Nordella sp. HKS 07: one gene and its partner. The protein of the gene in region 1 interacts with the protein of each later gene in a pairwise test. Links are inferred from orthologs where the notes say so. Each region holds a gene or a part of one and is shown on either strand. Other genes may lie near its edges.

Region 1 (9,737 bases):
CACAGCTTGACCCAGATCTCGCTGCGGATCTGCGGCCTGACCGGCGCGCGAATCCCGCACGCGACCAGGATCTCGGCCAGCCGCGACACGCGTTCCGTCTTCTCGCCCGACGGCTCGCCGAGCGGCAGGCGGTCGCCCTCGACATGGCGGATGATGCCGGGCGCCTCGATCTCGGCGGCGGGATGCACCACACAGCCGATGGCGCGCTCAGGCCCGATCATGTCCCAGATGCACCCGCCCGGATCGACCGCCTCGATGCGCTGGTTTTCGTAAGCGCCGCTCTGTTTGTAGAAATACCACCACGGCACGCCATTCTGCCCGGTGACGACAGCGGTGTCGGGCCCGATGAGCGGCTTCAAGCTGTCGAGAATGCCGGGAATGGAATGGGCCTTCAGCGCCAGAAAGACGTAATCCTGCGGACCCAGCTCCTTCGCGTCGCTGGTGGCAGCGACCTTGACCGTCGTCTCGGTCTCCGCCTCCCGCAGTATCAGGCCGTTCTTGCGCATCGCCTCGAGATGCGGCCCGCGCGCGATGAGGCTCACTTCCGCATCGCCTTTGAGCGCGAGTTTCGCGCCGACGAGCCCGCCGATGGCGCCCGCCCCGAAGATGCAGATCTTCATCAGCCGAGACCCAGCTTGGCGGCGAGGCCGATGCGCTGCAATTTGCCGGTGGCGCCTTTCGGGATTTCCTCGAGGAAGACGAGCTTGCGCGGCACCTTGAAATCGGCGAGGCGGCCGGACGCGAAGTCGCGGATCTCGCGCTCGCTCGCCTGATGGCCGTCGCGCAGCACGATCGCCGCCGCCACTTCTTCGCCGAGCTTGTCATGCGGCATGGCGAAGGTGACGACCTGCTGCACCGCCGGATGGTCCATGAGCACTTCATCGACCTCGCGCGGGGAAATCTTCTCGCCGCCGCGATTGATGATCTCCTTGAGGCGGCCGGTGATGCGGACATAACCTTCCGCATCCATCGTGCCCTGATCGCCGGTATGGAACCAGCCATGCGCGAAGGCTTCCTCATTGGCTTTGGGGTTGCTCTCATAGCCCGCCGTGACATTGGCGCCGCGGATGACGATCTCGCCTGTCTCGTCGGCATTGAGGAGGCGGCCGTCCGCGCCCATGATCGCCACGTCGGGGCCGGCGGCGATGCCGACACTGCCGGGCTTGCGCGCCAGAGGCGGCAGCGGGTTCGACGCCATCTGATGCGCGGCCTCGGTCATGCCATAGGCTTCGATCACCGGGCAGGTGAAGGTCGCTTCGAGCTCGGCCATCACTTGTGGCGGCAGCGATGAGGAAGAGGAGCGCACGAAGCGCAAGCTCGCGCGCTTGATGCTTTCTTCGTTGCGCGCCGCCCGGCCGAGGATCGCCTGATGCATGGTCGGTACAGCCGTGTACCAGCTGGGCTTCGCCTCATCGAGCCAGGCGAAGAATTTGAGCGCGTTGAAGCCCGGCGTGCAGGTGATCGAGGCGCCGGCCGACAGCGAGGAGAGCACCGCCGCGATGAGCCCGTGGATATGGAACAGCGGCATGATGTTGAGGCCGCTGTCCTGGGACTTCAGCGCCAGCGTGCGGGCGATGTTGTGCGCCGAGGCCGCGACATTCTTCTGGCTGAGCGGAACGATCTTGGGCCTGGAGGTCGTGCCGGAAGTGTGGAGCACCAGGGCCACGTCGTCTGCCTGCGCCGGGCCATCCTGCTTGGGAGCGCCGACCGCCTGGCCTTCGATGGTGAAATCGCCAGCCGCCGCACCGTCCTGTACCTTAAGGCGCAGGATCGGCAGCTTGAGCTTCGCCGCCGCTTCCTCGGCTGCCGGGTTGCCGGCCTCGTCGAGCAGGAGAGCGCGCGCATTGAGGTCGCCCAGATAGAATTCGAATTCTTCCGCGCGATAAGCGGGGTTGAGCGGCGCGGTGGTGGCGCCCGCACCTACGCTCACGAAGGCGCTCGCCATTTCGGGGCCGTTCGACAGCACGATGGCGACCCGGTCATTGCGCCCGATGCCGAGCGCATTGAGGCGCTCGATCGTCCTGTGTAACAGGCTGCGCAAGGCTCCATGCGTGAGGCCCGGTCGTCCCGGCGCGCCGAGGGCCCGATCCCCATTCGCGCCGGTTTTCAGAAGTTCGATCAGAGTAGTCGCAGTCATTTTTACAACCCCACAGCGCAGCCGTCGCGGCGTCCTTCCGAGGCGGCGATCCAGCCATCCTCGCCAAGTCTACAGATGATTTGCGCGGCGCCAAAGTCGAGATATGTGCCGCCGGTGGTCGTATGGCCAAATGCCGCGAGTGCGGAGCGGGTCGCTTCCGGCCAGGCCGCTTCCAGCGACAGCTGGCCGTCCTCGAAGCGCCAGCGTGGCGCATCGATCACCGCTTGCGGATTCTGATTCCTGGCCAGCATGCGGCAGGCCACTTGCACATGTCCCTGCGGTTGCATTGAGCCGCCCATGACACCCAAAGCGGCGACCGTCTTGCCGTTCTTCGTGGCGAAGCCCGGAATAATGGTGTTGAGCGGACGTTTGCCGGGTCCGACGATATTGGGATGGTCCTTGTCGAGGACGAAACAGCAGCCGCGATTATGGAGCGCAATGCCGGTGCCCGGCACGACGACGCCTGAGCCGAAGCCGCGATAGTTGGATTGGATAAAGGAGACGGCCATGCCGTTGTGGTCGGCGGCGGCGAGATAGACTGTGCCGTGGGTCGATTGCCGGGCAGGTGCGGGCGCGCTGACGCGGTCACGCGTGACACGTGCCGCATGGGCGTCGAGTCTTGCCGGATCGAGAAGATCGGCGGATGTCAGCCGCATGGCTGAAGGATCGCCGACATGGGCGCGCACTTCCGCCATGCCGATCTTGGTCGCCTCGATTTGCAGATGCACGAACTCGGGACTGTCGGCGTCGAGACCGTCGATGTCGAGACGATCCAATATGCCGAGCGCGATCAGCGCCGAGATGCCCTGGCCGTTGGGGGGCAATTCATGGATGTCGTAGCCGGCGAAACCGACGCTGATCGGCGCCACCCAGTCGGGCGCGTGATCGGCGAGATCGGAGAGGCTTAGAGCCCCGCCTTGCGCCTTTGCTGCTGCCGCGATTTTCTGGGCGAGACTGCCGCGATAGAACTCCTCGCCCTTGCTGCGGGCGATGAGCTCGAGTGTATCGGTCTGGCCCGGGCAGCGGAACACTTCACCGGCCGTGGGCGCCCGGCCATGCGGCAGGAAGCTTTCGGCGAAGCCCGGCTGATCGCGCAGGCGCTCGACCTGATTCTGCCAGATCTGCGCGATGACCGGCGACACCAGGAAGCCCTCTTTCGCATAGCGGATTGCCGGCTCGAACAGGGCTTCGAAGGGAAGGCGGCCGAAGCGCTCATGCAGTGCCGCCCATCCAGCGACCCCGCCCGGAACGGTGACCGAATCCCAGCCCGTCACCGGCATCTTGTCGTGCCCGTCGAAGCGCTTGCGGTGCCAGGCCTTGGGCGCGCGGCCCGAGGCATTGAGGCCATAGAGCGCCTTGCCATCATGCACGATGGCGAAGGCATCGCCGCCGATCCCGTTCATGGTCGGCTCGACGACAGTGAGCGCGATCGCGGTGGCGAGCGCCGCATCGACCGCCGTGCCACCCTTGGCAAGCATAGTGAGGCCGGCTTGCGCCGCGAGCGGCTGCGTCGTCGCCACGCAATTGCGCGCCAGCACCGGCATGCGTGAAGACGCGTAAGGGAAGTTCCAGTCCATGGGGCCTCCTCACATCAGAGGGTTGCGCTGAGTTGCGGGATGAAGGCGTCGAAAGTGCGCCCGAGCCTTTGATACATATCATCGATCTCCTCGCCGGTGATGATCAAGGGCGGCGACAGCGCGATCGTATCGCCCGCACGATCAGCCCATGCTTCTGGGCCTCAGGCCGGCTCTTCCGTGTTGAGGCGGTAGCCGATGCCGGGCTCGGTCTGGATATAGCGCGGATTCGCCTGATCGTCCTCGAGCTTGCCGCGCAATTGCCCGATCAGCACGCGCAGATACTGCATGTCTTCGGCATGCGCCGGCCCCCAGACGGAGGTGAGGATCTGGCGATGGGTGAGGACGCGGCCGGCATTACGCAACAGCAGGGCCAGGAGGTCGAATTCCTTGGGCGTAAGCTTGAGCGGCGTACCATCCTTGCTGGCGCGATGAGCGGTCACGTCGAGGCTGATCCGCCCGTGGCTCAGCACCGGCTGAGTACTGCCGGACCGGTTGTGATGACGCAGCGCCGTGCGGATGCGCGCCAAAAGCTCGCCGATGCCGAAGGGCTTGTTCACATAGTCGTCGGCGCCGAGATCGAAGGCCTCGATCTTCTCTCCCTCGCGGTCGCGCGCCGAGACGACGATAATCGGAACGGCTGAGAAGGCGCGGGTCTGGCGGATCACGTCCTTGCCGTCGAGGTCGGGCAGCCCCAGATCGAGAAGCACGAGGTCGGGCGCGTTGGTGGCGATCATGCGGATCGCTTCGCCGCCGGTCATGGCGGCCGAAACCGAGAAGCCGCCGGCGGTCAAACCGAGCTTGAGGAAACGCTGGATCTGGGGCTCATCGTCGACGACGAGGATGCGAATATCGCTGGTCATGGCGCCATGATAGCACGGCCGGTTGACGGTCCAAGATTCTCCAGGACGACTCCAAATCACCCTCATGCTGAGGTGGCCGCGAAGCGGCCCTCGAAGCATCCCTCAGGATAGAGTGAATGCATTGAAGGACACCCTTCGAGGCTCCCCCGGCTCAAGGACCGGGGTCGCACCTCAGGGTGAGGGTTAGGATTGCTCTCGTCTAGTCTGGACTACCCGATATAGCTCTTCAGGATGGATGCCCCGAGCGTATATTTGGGATCGACCATGTTGCCGAGCCGCACCTTGCCGGCCTGGGTCAGCAGGAAATAGGCTTCATACTGGTCGAAGCCATAATCATCGACCATCCAGTGAATGAGCTCGCGATAGGCGATGCGCGCCGCATCCTCCATCGGCCGCGTGCTGCCGATCGCCATGATGAACTTCTCGTTCTCGAGCCTGGGCCAGGCGATCTTCCAGTTCTTGATGAGATCGACCTGCACGGTCGTGGTCGAAGGGATTTCGACCGCGACGCCGCACAATTCGCCATCGCCCTGGGTGCCGTGACAGTCGCCCAGATAGAGATAGGCGTCCTTGTGATGCACCGGGAAATAGACCACGGCCCCGGGGCAGACATCGGGCAGGTCCATATTGCCGCCCCAGTAGTCGGGTTGCAACGACGATACGGCCTCGATCTCTGGACTGACGCCGAGCGTGCCGATGAAGGGCTCGTAGGGCAGCGTGATCTTGCTGTTGAATTTGATTCCCGCCTCCGTCACTTCCATCTTCTTCACCCGTTCCGGCAATGGCGGGTTGAGGAGGGCGGTGTTGTTGGTGGCGACAAGGCCACCGAATTCCGGGATCAGCGCCGTGGTGCCGACCGGCTGCGGACCGCGCGGCTTGATGCTATGGATATGAACGCAGAGCACGTCGCCTTTCTCCGCCCCCTTGACCGAAATCGGTCCGCATTGCGGATTGAGGAAGGGCATGTGCAGAAGCTCGCTCGGCTTGTCCTTTTCCGACTTGATCGCGCCTTCGAAAGCATCCTGGGTTTCGGCGACGACGATGTCGCCGGGTTCGATCGAAAGCACCGGCTTGGCATAGGGCCCGTAGACATAGTGGTATTTGCCCTGTTTCTCGACGGTCAGTTCATGCGTCTTGCCGGCTTTGCCGCGCGCGACGCCCTTGCGCGCCATGTAGCTCGTCTCAAGCCAGTTGCCCATCTTCACCTCCCTGTTCGTTCCGTCAATTCGGCGGATCCCGATTGCGGGACTGTGCATCGGGTAACGCTGCCTTGTCGAGCGTCGCAACGAAGCGGCCCACGCTTTTCTCGCGCGTCAGCGGCTGGAATAGCCGCCGTCGATTGCAATCGCCTGACCCGTCATGAAGGCCGACAGATCCGACGCCAGGTAGACTGCGAGCTCGCCCATCTCCTCGAGCTTGCCGGCGCGCGGGATGGGATGCATCAGGCGCTTGGCCTGGATTGCCGCTTCCGGATCGGCCTCGGCCTTCGCCACTTCGAGCGACAGCGGCGTCTCGACATAGCCGGGACACATCGCATTCACCCGTACGTTGTGGGGCGCGAAGTCGAGCGCCATCGACTTCACCATGCCAATCACGCCGGCCTTGGCGCCGCAATAAGCCACACGCTCGGCGCGCCCGATGAGCCCGAAGGTCGATGAGATGATGATGACCGAGGCTTTGCCGGCGGCGAGGAGATGGGAAGCGGCATAGCGCACGCTTAAGAAAGCCGGCATCAGCGTATGATCCATGATGCGCTGGAATTCCTCGGGCTCCGTATCGAAGATCGATGTGCGGCCGGCCGCGCCGGCGCTCATCACCAGCGTGTCGAGACCGCCGAGAAATTCGTAAGCCGCGGCGGTGACGCGTCGCACGTCCTCCTTGCGGCTGGCATCGCCCGGAGCGCTGCCGGCTTTGCCGAAATTAGAGAGCTGCGCGACGGCCTCGTCGAGCACGTTCTTGCGGCGGCCGGACAGGAAGACGCTGGCGCCTTCCTGTGCCAGAGCCTGCGCGATGGCGAAGCCGATGCCGGTTCCCCCGCCATAGACGAGCGCTTTCTTGCCTTCGAGACGGCGTTCCATGATCAGCGGACCTCGAATTGCAGGATAGCGGCCTTTTCCACCGCCTTCCAGTCGATGCCGATACCGAGGCCTTCTCCCTTCGGCGCGTGGACATAGCCTTGTTTGTCGGTGCGGATGACGTCATGCGAGCCATATTCGAAGGCGGGATAGGGCACTGGCTGCTCGAAATAGGTACAATTCCTGTAGGCCAGCATCACATGGAGATTGGCCGCCTGGGTGAGCGTATAGCCCCAGCACTGGATCTCGACATCCATGCCCATCGCCTCGGCGAGCCCCATGATCTTGCGCAGCGGCGTGATGCCGCCGCAGATCGTGGCATCGACGCGCAAGGCACTCCACGCGCCGAGCTTCGCGGCCTGGGTCAGCATCTGCAGATCGGTCCAGGTATTGCCCGCAGCGATCACCGGCACCGTGCTCTGCCGCCTGATCTCGCGATAACCTTCGATATCGGTGTCGACGAGCGGCGCCTCGAACCAGCGGAAATCGAGCTCACTTAGATGGCGGGCGGCGCGCAGCGCCCCGTTGAGATCATAGCGCTGCTCGACATCGAGCATCAGGGCCAGGTCCTTGCCCTCGAAATGGGTCTTGACCGCCTCGCACATCGGCAGGTCGCGTTCGGGCACGCACCAGCAATGGAATTTCACCGCCTTGAAGCCCTCCGCATGGCGTTCCCCGACATAGTCGATATAGGCCTGGTCGTCGGCGAGCAGCGGCGTCGAGGCATAGGACAGGATCTTGTCGCGCGCCCCGCCGAGGAACTGATGCAGCGGCAATCGCGCGTGGCGCGCCGCCATGTCCCACAGGGCGATGTCGATGAGCGAATGCGCCTGCGGCACCATCGGCGTGCCGAGATTGCGCATCTGATGCCACAAGATCTCGCGCTCGCCGAAATGGCGGCCGATGACGTCGGGCAGCACATGGCGCAAGGTCTCGCCGACGGCGCGGTCGAAGCAATGCGGCGTAATCATCGCAGCGCCCGCAAAACCCTGAAGCCCGCTCGCCGCCGTTAGGTGCAGGATGATATTGGCCATATACTGGCCGGTCATGCCTTCCGCCCATGTATAGCGCTCCACATCGGGACCGACGACGAAGACTTCGGCTCTCTCGATTTTGTGTTCTTTCATGACGCTCTCTTCCGTTATCTGCTGCTTTCGCCGTGCCAGCCGAGATGGCTGAGGAAATCACGCGTGCGCGGGACGCGCGGCTGGGTGAAGATCTCATTCGGCGTGCCTTCCTCGATCACGCGTCCCTTGTCGAAGACGGCGACACGGTGGGCGACGCGGCGGGCGAAATCCATCTCATGGGTGACGACCAGCATGGTCATGCCTTCATCGGCGAGCGTCTTCATCACGCTCAGGACCTCGCCGATCGTCTCGGGGTCGAGCGCCGAAGTCGGTTCGTCGAACAGCATCAGCGCCGGCTCCATGGCAAGCGCGCGGGCAATGGCGACGCGCTGCTGCTGTCCGCCTGAGAGGGCGGAAGGATAGGATGTTTCCTTGTCGGCGAGGCCGACCTTGGCGAGAAGCCTGCGCGCCCGCGCTTGCGCCTCCGCCATGGCGAGCTTCAGCACCGTGGTCGGGCCGATGGTGATGTTGCGCAGGACGGTGAGATGTGGAAACAGCTCGAAATTCTGGAACACCATGCCCATGCGCTGGCGCACCAGCTTCACCGAGCTTTCCGTGCTCCGGACCTCATGGCCGTCGAAGGTGATGCGGCCTTCATCGATGGGATCGAGCGCATTGGCGCAGCGTAAGAGCGTCGATTTGCCGGAACCGGAAGGCCCGATGAGGCAGACGACCTCGCCGCGATGGAGCGTCAGGCTGACGCCGGCGAGGGCGGTCAGCGCGCCATAGCGCTTGACGACATTCTCGAAGAGGAGGATCGGAGCGGCAGTCATTCGGCGACCTTGAAACGGTGGTGGATCCAATCGACGAGCTTCGCTTGCGGATAACCCATCAGCCAGTAGAGGGCGGCCATGGCGGTAAGCACTTCGAGGATGCGATAGGTCTCGGCCCGGATCTGCAGTGCCACATAGGAAAGCTCCGACACCGCGATGATCGAGACGAGTGAGGTATCCTTGAACAGGGACACCCAGGTCGAGGCGAGCGCCGGGAGCACGCGCATCAGGGCCTGTGGCGCCACGATGCGGAAGAACACGTCGAGCCGGCTCATGCCCAGCGCCAGGCCGGCATTCCACTGGCCTTGCCTGATCGAGACGATGCCGGAGCGGAACGTCTCGGAGTTGAAGGCGGAGATATTGCAGACGAGGCCGACGATGGCGGTGGCGATCTGCGAGAGCTGGATGTCGAAATAGGCCGGCAGCACATAATAAACCCAGTAGATCTGCAATATGAGCGGTGTCGCGCGGAAGAATTCGACGAAGGCGGTGGCGGCCATCGCGAGGGGCTTGATCCCGGAGAGCCTGAGCAGCGCCAGCGCTAACCCGCCCGGAATGGCGAGCAGCATGGTGACGCAGGCGAGCCAGATCGTCATCCAGGCGCCATCGAGCAGTCGCGGCAGGCTCGACCAGACGATGTTCCAGTCGAAGTTCATGACGACCCCAGATGCGCCAGGCGCCGATAGAGCCGGTCGACGCCGCGCGCCACCGGATAGCAGAGGACGAAATAAGCGAGCATGGCGGCGGTGTAGAGCTCGAAGGGACGGAAGGTCTTGCCGGCGACGATCTGCGTCTGGCGCAGCAATTCAGGTACCGCGATGACGGAGGCGATGGCGCTGTCCTTGATGGCGATGACGAAGAGCGAGCCGAGCGCCGGCAGCATGCGGATGACCGCCTGCGGCAGGATGATGGTCTTGATCGCCTGGAAGCGGCTCATGCCGAGGGCGAGTGCGGCCTGCATCTGGTTGCGGCGTACCGAGGTGAGGCCGGCGCGGATCGTCTCCGACACATAGGCACCGAGATGCAGGCCGAGGCCCGCAATACCGGCGGTCACCGCATTGATCGACGAACCGATGAGCAGCGGGAAGGCGAAGAACGTCCATACGAGAATGACGAGCAGCGGGATGGCGCGCATGCTGTCGACATAGAAGCCGAGCACGATATTCGCAGCCCGTCCGCCATAGGTCC
Region 2 (10,167 bases), 4.5 Mb from region 1 along the record:
TCGCCCCGAACGACGCGGAATCCACCGGCATTCGCAATGACGGCTCGGAATTCTTCAACGGCGAGGCCTGGATGGGCAATGCCGTCATCGCCACGGTCAAGGACGACTATGAGCTGGTCGCCGGCTTCTCGCGCCGTAAATCCGGCAACTATTTCGCCGGCTCGAAGGGCAAATCCACCTTTATCGACGACCGCAATCCGTGGGTCAGGCCCAAGGAGAAGAACATCTCGCCGATTGGACCCGGCGATGAGGTGTTCAACACCTCGCAGGACATCACCTCCTTCCTCGCCAAGGGCAACTACAAGTGGGGCGACGGTCATTCGCTTGGTCTTGGCTACACTTTCTACAACAATAAATATGGCGAGTTCGATGAGACCCTGCTGCTCTTCGGCGCCAACAGCGCGCGTGCGAAGAACTATGGCGGTGATGCTGCCAATCTGTCGAGCTTCGATACGCCGCTTGGCCTTCTGAGCATGAGCATCGGCACGGAGTTCGTTCTCGAGCAGGCGCGCGAGGACGATCCCGCTACATCCGGCTTTTTCGGTGTCAATCCGAGTGGCGACCGCCTGCTGCTGAGCGCCTTCAATCAGTCGAAGCTCGATGTCACCGACTGGCTCACTGTGGCGGGCGGCCTGCGCTATGATTATTACGAATCCGAGGGCAAGGAGGACCTTGCCGATACTCTGGACAAGAACGGCAGCCGCATCAATCCGTCGGGGAGCCTCACGGTCGAGCCCTTCGAAGGTTTTCAGCTTTTCGGCGCCTATTTCGAGGGCTGGCGTCCGCCGAGCCTGCGTGAGACGGCATCGCGCCAGACGGACTATCTCGTGCCAAATCCCGAACTCGATCCAGAATTATCGCGCAATTTCGAGTTCGGCCTTAATGCATTGCGCGACGACATCTTCTTCGACGGCGACAAGTTCCGCTTCAAGGCGGTGCGCTTCGACAATACCTATGACGACTACATCATTCGCAAGCGCCGCCCCTCGGACGGTCTCTATAGCTGGGACAATATCGACAAGGCGGAGTTCAGAGGCTACGAATTCTCTGCCGCCTACGATGCGGGCTACGCCTTCCTCGAAGGTACTTTCACCAAATACGATCATATCAGCTATTGCGACGAGGTCCCGGCCAACCGGCCGCGTTGCGACTTCGGTGTCGCCGGCACTGACTACGGCCTGATGGCGATTCCGCCAAAATATTCAGGCAGCGTCACTGCCGGCGTGCGTCTCTTCGAGGAGGCGCTGACCTTTGGCGGCCGCGCCTATTTCTTCGGCCAGCGCTATGGCGGTTACAAAACCGTCGCCGGCGCCGTCAATTCGCCGATCTACTATGACGCGAAGACCGTCTACGATCTCTTCGGCAGTTACAAGGTCGATGAGACCTTCACCGTCGATATCGCCGTCGAGAATGTAGGTGATGAATATTACCTCGATCCTCTGTCGACAGGCCTCGTCCCCTCGCCCGGCCGAACCGTCAGGATGGGACTGACGGCGACGTTTTAGCCAGGTGAATTTGATCTCTCCGACCATTCCCTTCTCCCGCTTGCTTGTGGGAGAAGGTGGCCGAAGGCCGGATGAGGGTGTCGTCGGAACACAGCCCTCAACCACGGCGACGACAGACCCCTGTGGGATAGCGTACTTACTTTCAGTTGAATCCGGATATGGACAATCGCGTTGGAGGCGAGTAACTTAATGTCGTCCGGCCTTGATCGGACGCCTTTGCATACTCCCCACTCGTGATTGACTGACATAGGTCTTTTTGAGGGCGATCGGTTCGATCGTCCTTTCCCATTCCATCCGGTTTCGGATGCGCGTGACAAACTGCTTTGTAAGGAAGAATACCCTGCGGAGCAGCGAAAAGGAGACCGCCCGAGCCGGATTCCAGGCAGCAGCCAGTTTAGTCTGACAAGATCAGGAGGAGTGAATGCCGCCCCTGTCCGACCAGCCTATCGACACCAGCCGCCCGATCTGCCGCAACCTTGAGGCCCAGAGGAAACGGTATGCCGAAGATCATGCCCGCTGGCTTCGTCGCCTGCGTGAGACAAGAGATCCCGATGAGCGCGATCGCATCATGGAGACGCTCGAAAGGCTCGAATACCAGATCCAGGATGTCGAGTACCAGTTGACCGAGGCTGGATGCTACTTGCCTGAGGAGGTTCCGCACTCTGTCACGATCAAGATCGAGGGAATGGAGGTGACGCAGGCGATCCAGTTTTACAGGCAGCTCGGTTCTGGCGGCACTCCGAACAGCGTGCCCCTCGTCGCCAACAAGGCGACCCTGTGCCGGGTATACGTCCAGAACGGCTACCATCAGGACCTGCGGTTCACAGGCCGCATCCTCGTGATGGCATGGAACAACAACACGTTGAAATATGACATTCTCCGTCGCGAGCTGACGCCCCGCAACGAGCGCTCCTTGATCGTGCTCCCGGCGACGGCGACGTCGGATCGGCGCCGCCTCGCCAATACACTCAATTTCGTCCTCGACGCGAGCCATTGCAACGAACGGCTGCAGCTGGACGCCGAGGTCTGGGTCGAGGGGCATCGCGGTGACCCGAGCTACACCGGCAAGGGCGGCTGTGAACTCCTCTTCAACACACGGGAGCGGCCGGTTATCCATTGCTACCGCTACAGCCTGACGGGATTCTCGCCAACCATAGCTGAGCCAACGGACGCCGCCTGCCGCACCACCATGGAGCTCGCGCCACGCATCCTGCCCATCGAGGGTCTCACCATCAGGGATCGGGGTGTCAGGACCTTCGGGGGCGCTTTGGACACCAACAACAAATATGATCAGATGCGTATCGAGGTCCAGGGGTTGCGCGATGGGACGACGCCCACGCCTCTGGACCACGAGATCTTTGTCGCAATGGTGCCTGCGCACACCCAGGCATCAGGAGTGACGGCAGCGGGCGCTGCACTGAGCAACAGCTTCTGGTGCCTGGCGGACCGCGAGGACACATTCGCCCATGAGCTTGCTCACCTGATCATTCCCGGAGACGACCATGTGCTCGATGCCGCCTGCACGACGCCGGAGAATGTGGACACGAATTATCCAGACTATCCGAACACCACGCGCCCGTCCGGCATCGGCGAGTTCGGCGTCGATCTCGGAACATCTCCGATGGAGATCTTCGGGCCTGACACCTCCGACCTGATGAGTTATTGCAGACCGCGATGGATCTCGCCCTACAACTACGCCCGGGCATTCTCCTCACCCATGCTCAATCCGTACGACCGTCTCCTGGTCCGCGCCGGCGAAGCACAGAAGCTACTCGTCCGCTTCACGGTCGAACGCGAGGGGACGGCCACGCTGCTGTGGGCGTTTCACCTCCCGGGCGAGGCGCCGCGTCGCGTTGACAAATACGAGACCCCGCTTTCATTGCAGCTGTATCGCGCCGACGGCGACCTGCTTGTCGCCCGGCGTTGTCACCCCGCCTCTGACGCGTCCATACTCGACCCCTACGCCGATTTCCTCGAGACACTGCCCTGGACCGATGACGTGACCCGCATCGTCCTCACGCGGAACGGCGAGGTCATCGCGAGCTGGGATGTAGCCGAGGTTCCGTCTGAGCCCATCGCGCGAGATCTCTCCGCCACGCCCGTCGTCCGGCGGGATGTCGAATCCGGCCTTCGCATCAGCTGGAAACGAGCACGGCGGCGGTCCGAGACCCATCAGATGCTGCGCTACTCACCTGATGGCGGCGCGACCTGGATACCCTACGCCATCGACATCGAAGGCGACGAGGTTGAAATCCCGCTCGACCTGCTGCGTGGGGCAGGCGACCTCAGGTTCCAGCTGGCGACATCCACGGGCATCCGCACCACCTTCATTGAGACGTCGGTGCCGCGGCTCGGCAGCGAGGCCGTCCGCGTCGTGGAGATCCTGGCGCCCGCTGCCGATGCGGTTCTATCGACGCGTCAGCCGGTCCGGCTGATCGGCAGGACCGAAATGTGGCTCGATGGCCGCAGTGACGATCCCCACGCCTACTGGACGTCGAACCGCGACGGGTTCCTGGCCGACGGGTTGCAGGCCGAGATTGACGGGCTGTCACGGGGACGGCACGTCCTGCGTCTCGTCGTCGATGACGGGACATCGGAAACTTCTGATCGGGTGATCGTCAGCGTCGGGGACGATTAGACCGTCTGGCGCGGCACCGGCAGTCGGATCGTGATGCGCGTGCCGCGGCCGTCGGCAATCGGGCTTGCTGCCGTGATGCTGCCGCCCAGCGCCGACACGATGCCGCGGCAGATGGCGAGGCCGAGGCCCACGCCGGCACTGCGCCCGTCGCCCTGTTTGGCGCGGTAGAACTTGTCGAAGACACGCTCGAGATCGTCAGGCGGAATGCCCTGCCCTTCATCGCTCACCTCGATCAGGATCTCACCGAGGCGCGCCGCGGCACCGACCTTGGTGGGACTGCCCGCGGGTGAATATTTATGCGCATTGTCGAGCAGATTGAACACCACCTGCTCCAGCAGGCCGCTGTCGCCATGGACGAGCGGCAGCCCGGCCGCGATCGCGAGCTCGATCCGCCGCTCGGGCCAGGTCGAGCGGGCACGCGTGACCGCCGCCCGGATGACGTCGGCGAGATCGACCCAGTCGCGCCCGATCTCGAGATTGGGGGCCTCGAGGCGCGTCATGTCGAGGAGATTGGTGACGAATTGCGACATGCGCCGCGTCTCCTCCTCGATCGCCGAGAGAAGCTCGCTCTGGCTCTCCTTCGGCATCTGGCCGCCGAGGCTTCTGAGGCTCGTCACCGCGCCCAGGATCGTGGCGAGCGGCGTGCGCAGGTCGTGCGAGATGGAGGAGAGCAGCGCCGAACGCAGACGTTCGCTTTCGGCCATGGCCTCGGCCTTGGCCGCGTCCACCGCCAGTAATGTGCGCTCGATCGCCACCGTTGTCTGGTCGATCAGCGCCTCGATCACGCGTTGATCCTCACCCGAGACATCGCGCGCGCCGGGCCTGAGGCCGATTACACCGACGATGCCGCGCGGCGTCGCGAGCGGACGGAAGGTGAAATGCGCGTTGGGCAAGGTCGTGGTGCCGAGCCCCGCCGCCTCGCGATGGTTGAGCGCCCAGCGCGCCGCCGTCCATTCGCCGGGGCCCATGATGTCTTCCGGCGGAAAGGCCGCCTTGATCTCGAGCTCGCCATTCTCCCCCAGAAGCACGATGCTCTCGCCCTTGATGGCCGACGCCGTCTGCGAGGCGACCGCCCAGAGCACATCGTCGAGCGCTGCCGTGCCCGAGAGCTTGCGCGAGAAGTCGAACAGCATCTGCGTCTGGAATATGCGCCGGCCGGCCGCAACCGATTGTTCGCGCACGCGTCCCGACAGGCTGCCGGTAATGACCGCGACCAGCAGGAACACGGTGAGCGCCAGAAGCTCATGCGGGCTTGCCACGGTCAGCGTGTGGAGCGGCGCGATGAAGAAGAAATTATAGGCGAGAAACGAAAGCAGTGCCGCCACGATGGCGCTGCTAGTGCCGAAACGGTTGGCGCACAGCAGCACCGCGGCGAGGAAGAACATCGAGATGGCCGGCGCCTGCAACCATTGGATCGCAAAAAGGCCGAGGCCCGTGGCGATCGCCACCGCGACGAAGGCGCCGATATAGGCGCTTGCCGCCATCACCGGACGCGGCCATTGGAAAGATGGCGCCTTGCCCTTGGGCGGCGTCACGATATGGACGGCTATGCCTTCCGCCTGGCGCGTGATCTCGTCCGACAGCGAACGGCCGATGAAGCGCTTGAACCAGGAGGCGCGCGAGCGCCCGAGCACGATCTGGGTGATGTTCTCGCGTCTCGCATAGCGCAGGACTTCAGTGGGCAGATCGCGTGCCGAAAGCCTGGAGATGTCGGCGCCGAGGCGTTGCGCGAGTTTCAGCGCCTCCTCGACCCGCTTCAGCGCCTCCGGATCGCGCCCATCGCGCCCGATTCGATCGAGATGCGCCGCCACCCAGCCGGCATTGAGTCCCTTGGCGAGCCTCCCCGCCACGCGCACCACCGCCTGCGACTGCGCATCCGGCCCGACGCAGACCAGGATGCGCTCTGCCGTCGGCCACGGCCCTTCGATGGCGTTCTGGCGCAGAAAGTCGACCATCTCGTCATCGACGCGGTCGGCGGTGCGCCTGAGCGCCAGTTCGCGCAAGGCGGTGAGATTGCCCGGCTTGAAGAAATTGTCGGCGGCGCGCCTGGCATTGTCCGGCAGATAGACCTTGCCGTCCCTCAGTCTTTCCAGAAGCTCGTCCGGCGTGACGTCGACCACCACGACGTCATCCGCCCTCTCGATCACCGTGTCGGGCACCACTTCGCGGATGGTGATGCCAGTGATGCCGGCGACGACGTCGGACAGGCTTTCGACATGCTGGATGTTGAGCGCCGTCCAGACGTCGATGCCGGCAGTGAGCAGTTCCTCGACATCCTGAAAACGCTTCGGATGCCGGCTATCCGGCGCGTTCGTATGCGCGAGCTCGTCGACGATGATGAGGTCGGGCCTGCGCGCCAGCGCCGCATCGACGTCGAATTCCATCAGCGTCCGGCCCTTATAGGCGACCGGCCGGCGCGGCAGCACTTCGAGGCCCTCAAGCAAGGCCGCCGTGTCGCTACGCCCATGCGTTTCGACGAGGCCGACCATAACGTCGCGGCCTTCCGCCTTGAGCCGCCGGGCACCCGACAGCATCGCATAGGTCTTGCCTACGCCAGGGGATGCCCCCAGAAACACCTTGAGCTTGCCGCGCGCTTCACGCCCGGCAAGCTTCAGGAGGGCGTCCGGTGACGGACGAAGGTGAGGACTTTGGACCATGCGCCTCTCTATGTTCTATCCGGCCCCCAGCGCGTCAAGAGCGATGTTGAGGGAAAGCACGCTGACGCGCGGCTCGCCGAATATGCCAAGCACCGGCCTGTAGATGTGGCTCTCGACCAGCCCTCTCACGCGCTCCTCGGCAAGGTTGCGCGCTTTGGCGACTCGCCCCACTTGCTGCAGCGCATAGGCGGGCGAGATTTGGGGGTCGAGCCCGCTCGCCGAAGCTGTGGCGGCATCTGGCGGCAGGCTCTGGACGCCATCAGCGGCCTTGATGCGCTCGGCATCCGCCGCGATCCGCTCGATGAGCTTCTTCGATGTCGGCCCCAGATTGGCGCCCGAGGATGCCGAAGCGTCATAGCCGGAACCGGCGGCCGAGATGCGCGGCCAGAAATAGCGATTGTCGGCGAAGGTCTGGCCTAAGAGAGCCGAGCCCCTCACCTTGCCGTCGAGGACGACCAGGCTGCCATTGGCCTTGCCCGGGAATAGCGCTTGCGCCACCCCCGTCATCGCCAGGGGATAGGCGATGCCGGTGATGAGCATGAGAAGAGCGAAGAGGAACAGCGCCGGGCGCAATTGTGAGAACATGGAAACCTCCTTCAGGCGAGTTGAAGCGCCGAAACAATGATGTCGATGGCCTTGATGCCGATGAAGGGCACCACCAGTCCGCCGAAGCCGTAGATGAGCAGGTTGCGGCGCAGGAGCTCGCCCGCGCCGACGGCGCGATAGGCGATGCCTTTCAGCGCCAGCGGGATCAGCGCGATAATGATCAGCGCGTTGAAGATGACCGCCGACAGGATGGCGCTTTCGGGCGAGGAAAGCCCCATGATATTGAGCGCGCCGAGCTCCGGATAGGTCGCCACGAACAGCGCCGGGATGATGGCGAAATACTTCGCCACGTCATTGGCGATCGAGAAGGTGGTGAGTGAGCCCCGTGTCATCAGGAGCTGCTTGCCGATTTCCACGATCTCGATGAGCTTGGTGGGATTGGAGTCGAGATCGACCATATTGCCGGCCTCGCGCGCGGCCTGGGTGCCCGACTGCATGGCCACACCGACATCGGCCTGCGCCAGAGCGGGCGCGTCATTGGTGCCATCGCCGCACATGGCGATGAGCCGGCCCTTGGCCTGCTCGGCGCGGATATAAGCGAGCTTGTCCTCTGGCGTGGCTTCCGCAATGAAATCGTCGACTCCCGCTTCGGACGCGATGGCCGCGGCGGTCACCGGATTGTCGCCGGTCACCATCACCGTCTTGATGCCCATATTGCGCAGCGCGTTGAAGCGCTCCTTGATGTCGGACTTGACCACGTCCTTGAGCTGAATGACGCCGAGGAGGCGTCCGTTCTCGGCCACCGCCAGTGGCGTGCCGCCGGTACGTGAGATGCGGTCTACCGCTTCACGGAAGGCGGCCGGCGCAGCGCTCGCCGCCACGTTGACATGCTTGAGGATGGCATCGACGGCGCCCTTGCGGATGACACGGTCGCCGAGATCGACGCCCGACAGCCGAGTCAGCGCCGAGAACGGCACCGTCACCGCCTTTTTGCCCTTGAGATCGGGCTCGGCGACATGGTGATTGCCCTTGGCCAGCGCGAGGATGGAGCGGCCCTCCGGCGTCTCGTCCGACAGCGAGGCGAGGAGCGCGGTCTCGGCGAGCGCCTGCTCTGAAGTGCCCGGTACCGGCAGGAACGCCGTCGCCAGGCGGTTGCCGAAGGTGATCGTGCCGGTCTTGTCGAGGAGCAGCGTGTCGACATCGCCCGCCGCTTCCACCGCGCGGCCCGAGGTCGCGATCACATTGAAGCGGATGAGCCGGTCCATGCCGGCGATGCCGATGGCCGAGAGCAGCCCGCCGATCGTCGTCGGGATGAGGGTGACGAGCAGCGCGGCCAGCACGGTGACCGAGAGAATGGTCGCCGAATAGCCGGCAATGCCCCACAGCGACACGACGACGAACAGGAAGATGAGCGTCATGCCGGAGAGCAGGATCGACAGCGCCAGCTCATTCGGCGTCTTCTGGCGTTCGGCGCCTTCGACCAGCGCGATCATGCGGTCGAGGAAGCTGTGGCCGGGGGCCGCGGTCACTTTCACCTTGATCCAGTCGGAGAGCACCGTCGTGCCGCCGGTGACGGCAGAGCGGTCGCCACCCGATTCGCGGATCACGGGAGCGGATTCGCCGGTAATCGCCGATTCATTGACGGACGCGATGCCCTCGATGATCTCGCCATCGGCCGGGATGACCTCGCCCGCCTCGACGATCACGATATCGCCTTCGCTGAGCTCGAGGGCCGAGATCTTCTCGTAGAGGTCTTTGCGCGCGTCCGGCTGGAGGAGCCGGCGCGCGACCGTGTCGCTGCGGGTGCGCCGCAGCGCATCGGCCTGCGCCTTGCCTCTGCCTTCCGCCACCGCTTCGGCGAAATTGGCGAACAGCACGGTGAACCACAGCCAGGCGGCGATCTGGCCGGAGAACATCGCGGTCCCGGTGCCAGCGAACAGATCGCGCAGCCACATCGCCGTCACCAGCAGGGCGACGACGGCGGTGACGAAGATCACCGGATTGCGCGACAGGGTTTTCGGCCTGAACTTGACGAAGGCCTGCTTCATCGCCTCGCGCGTGATCTTGCTGTCGAAGAGCGAGGGATTGACGTGTTTGGTGGACATCGAAGTGACTCCGATTAGCGCAACAACTAGAAGGTCTTGCCGGCAAGCATGGCGAAATGCTCGACGATGGGGCCCAAGGCGAGGGCCGGGAAATATTGCAGGCCGCCGAGGATCAGGATCACGCCGATCAGCAGCCCCACGAAGAGCGGCCCATGGGTGGGGAAACTGCCCTGCGTCTGCGGGATCTTTTTCTTGGCGGCGAGCGCGCCCGCGATCGCCATCACCGGAATGACATAGGCGAAGCGGCCCATGGCCATGGCGATGCCGAGCGTCGTGTTGAACCACGGCGTGTTGGCGTTGAGACCGGCGAAGGCCGAGCCGTTGTTGCCGGTGGCCGAGGAGAAGGCGTAGAGGATCTCGGAGAGACCGTGCGGGCCGCTATTGGCGAGGCTCGACAGCGCCACCGGCAGCATCGCCGAAATGGCGGTGAAGCCCAGGATGACGAGCGGCAGGACGAGGATGGCGAGTACCGCCAGCTTCATCTCCTTGGCCTCGATCTTTTTGCCGAGATAGTCCGGCGTGCGGCCGACCATCAGACCGGCGATGAAGACGCCGAGCAGCGCCATCACGATCATGCCATAGAGGCCGGAGCCGACGCCGCCCGGCAGGATCTCGCCGAGCTGCATCAGAAACATCGGGACAAGGCCGCCGAGCGGCGTGAGCGAGGCGTGCATGGCATTGACCGCGCCGCAGGAGAGGCCGGTCGTGACGGCGGC

What was found.
Region 2: the proteins of G5V57_RS12465 (region 1) and G5V57_RS33705 interact in binary tests that used the Escherichia coli proteins (3 or more experiments, as listed by UniProt). The link is inferred for Nordella sp. HKS 07 from one-to-one orthologs.

The regions. Positions count from the first base shown.
Region 1 is NZ_CP049258.1:2,644,425-2,654,161, forward strand. What follows is about bases 2,726-5,520. They hold G5V57_RS12465 (response regulator), read right to left. Parts: upstream 4,575-5,520; coding sequence 3,876-4,574; downstream 2,726-3,875. Other genes in these bases: G5V57_RS12460 (gamma-glutamyltransferase family protein), read right to left, coding at 2,726-3,714; G5V57_RS12470 (acetamidase/formamidase family protein), read right to left, coding at 4,784-5,520. Outside these bases: G5V57_RS12450 (2-dehydropantoate 2-reductase), read right to left, coding at 1-620; G5V57_RS12455 (acyl--CoA ligase), read right to left, coding at 620-2,137; more of G5V57_RS12460, read right to left, coding at 2,140-2,725; more of G5V57_RS12470, read right to left, coding at 5,521-5,773; G5V57_RS12475 (SDR family NAD(P)-dependent oxidoreductase), read right to left, coding at 5,888-6,652; G5V57_RS12480 (mandelate racemase/muconate lactonizing enzyme family protein), read right to left, coding at 6,655-7,776; G5V57_RS12485 (amino acid ABC transporter ATP-binding protein), read right to left, coding at 7,791-8,549; G5V57_RS12490 (amino acid ABC transporter permease), read right to left, coding at 8,546-9,205; G5V57_RS12495 (amino acid ABC transporter permease), read right to left, coding at 9,202-9,737. UniProt on the Escherichia coli protein: Member of the two-component regulatory system KdpD/KdpE involved in the regulation of the kdp operon.
Region 2 is NZ_CP049258.1:7,139,903-7,150,069, forward strand. The notes cover bases 3,940-7,164. They hold G5V57_RS33705 (sensor histidine kinase KdpD), read right to left. Parts: upstream 6,801-7,164; coding sequence 4,140-6,800; downstream 3,940-4,139. Other genes in these bases: G5V57_RS33700 (hypothetical protein), read left to right, coding at 3,940-4,143; kdpC (potassium-transporting ATPase subunit KdpC), read right to left, coding at 6,816-7,164. Outside these bases: G5V57_RS33695 (TonB-dependent receptor), read left to right, coding at 1-1,505; more of G5V57_RS33700, read left to right, coding at 1,927-3,939; more of kdpC, read right to left, coding at 7,165-7,385; potassium-transporting ATPase subunit KdpB, read right to left, coding at 7,397-9,451; potassium-transporting ATPase subunit KdpA, read right to left, coding at 9,478-10,167. UniProt on the Escherichia coli protein: Member of the two-component regulatory system KdpD/KdpE involved in the regulation of the kdp operon. KdpD may function as a membrane-associated protein kinase that phosphorylates KdpE in response to environmental signals.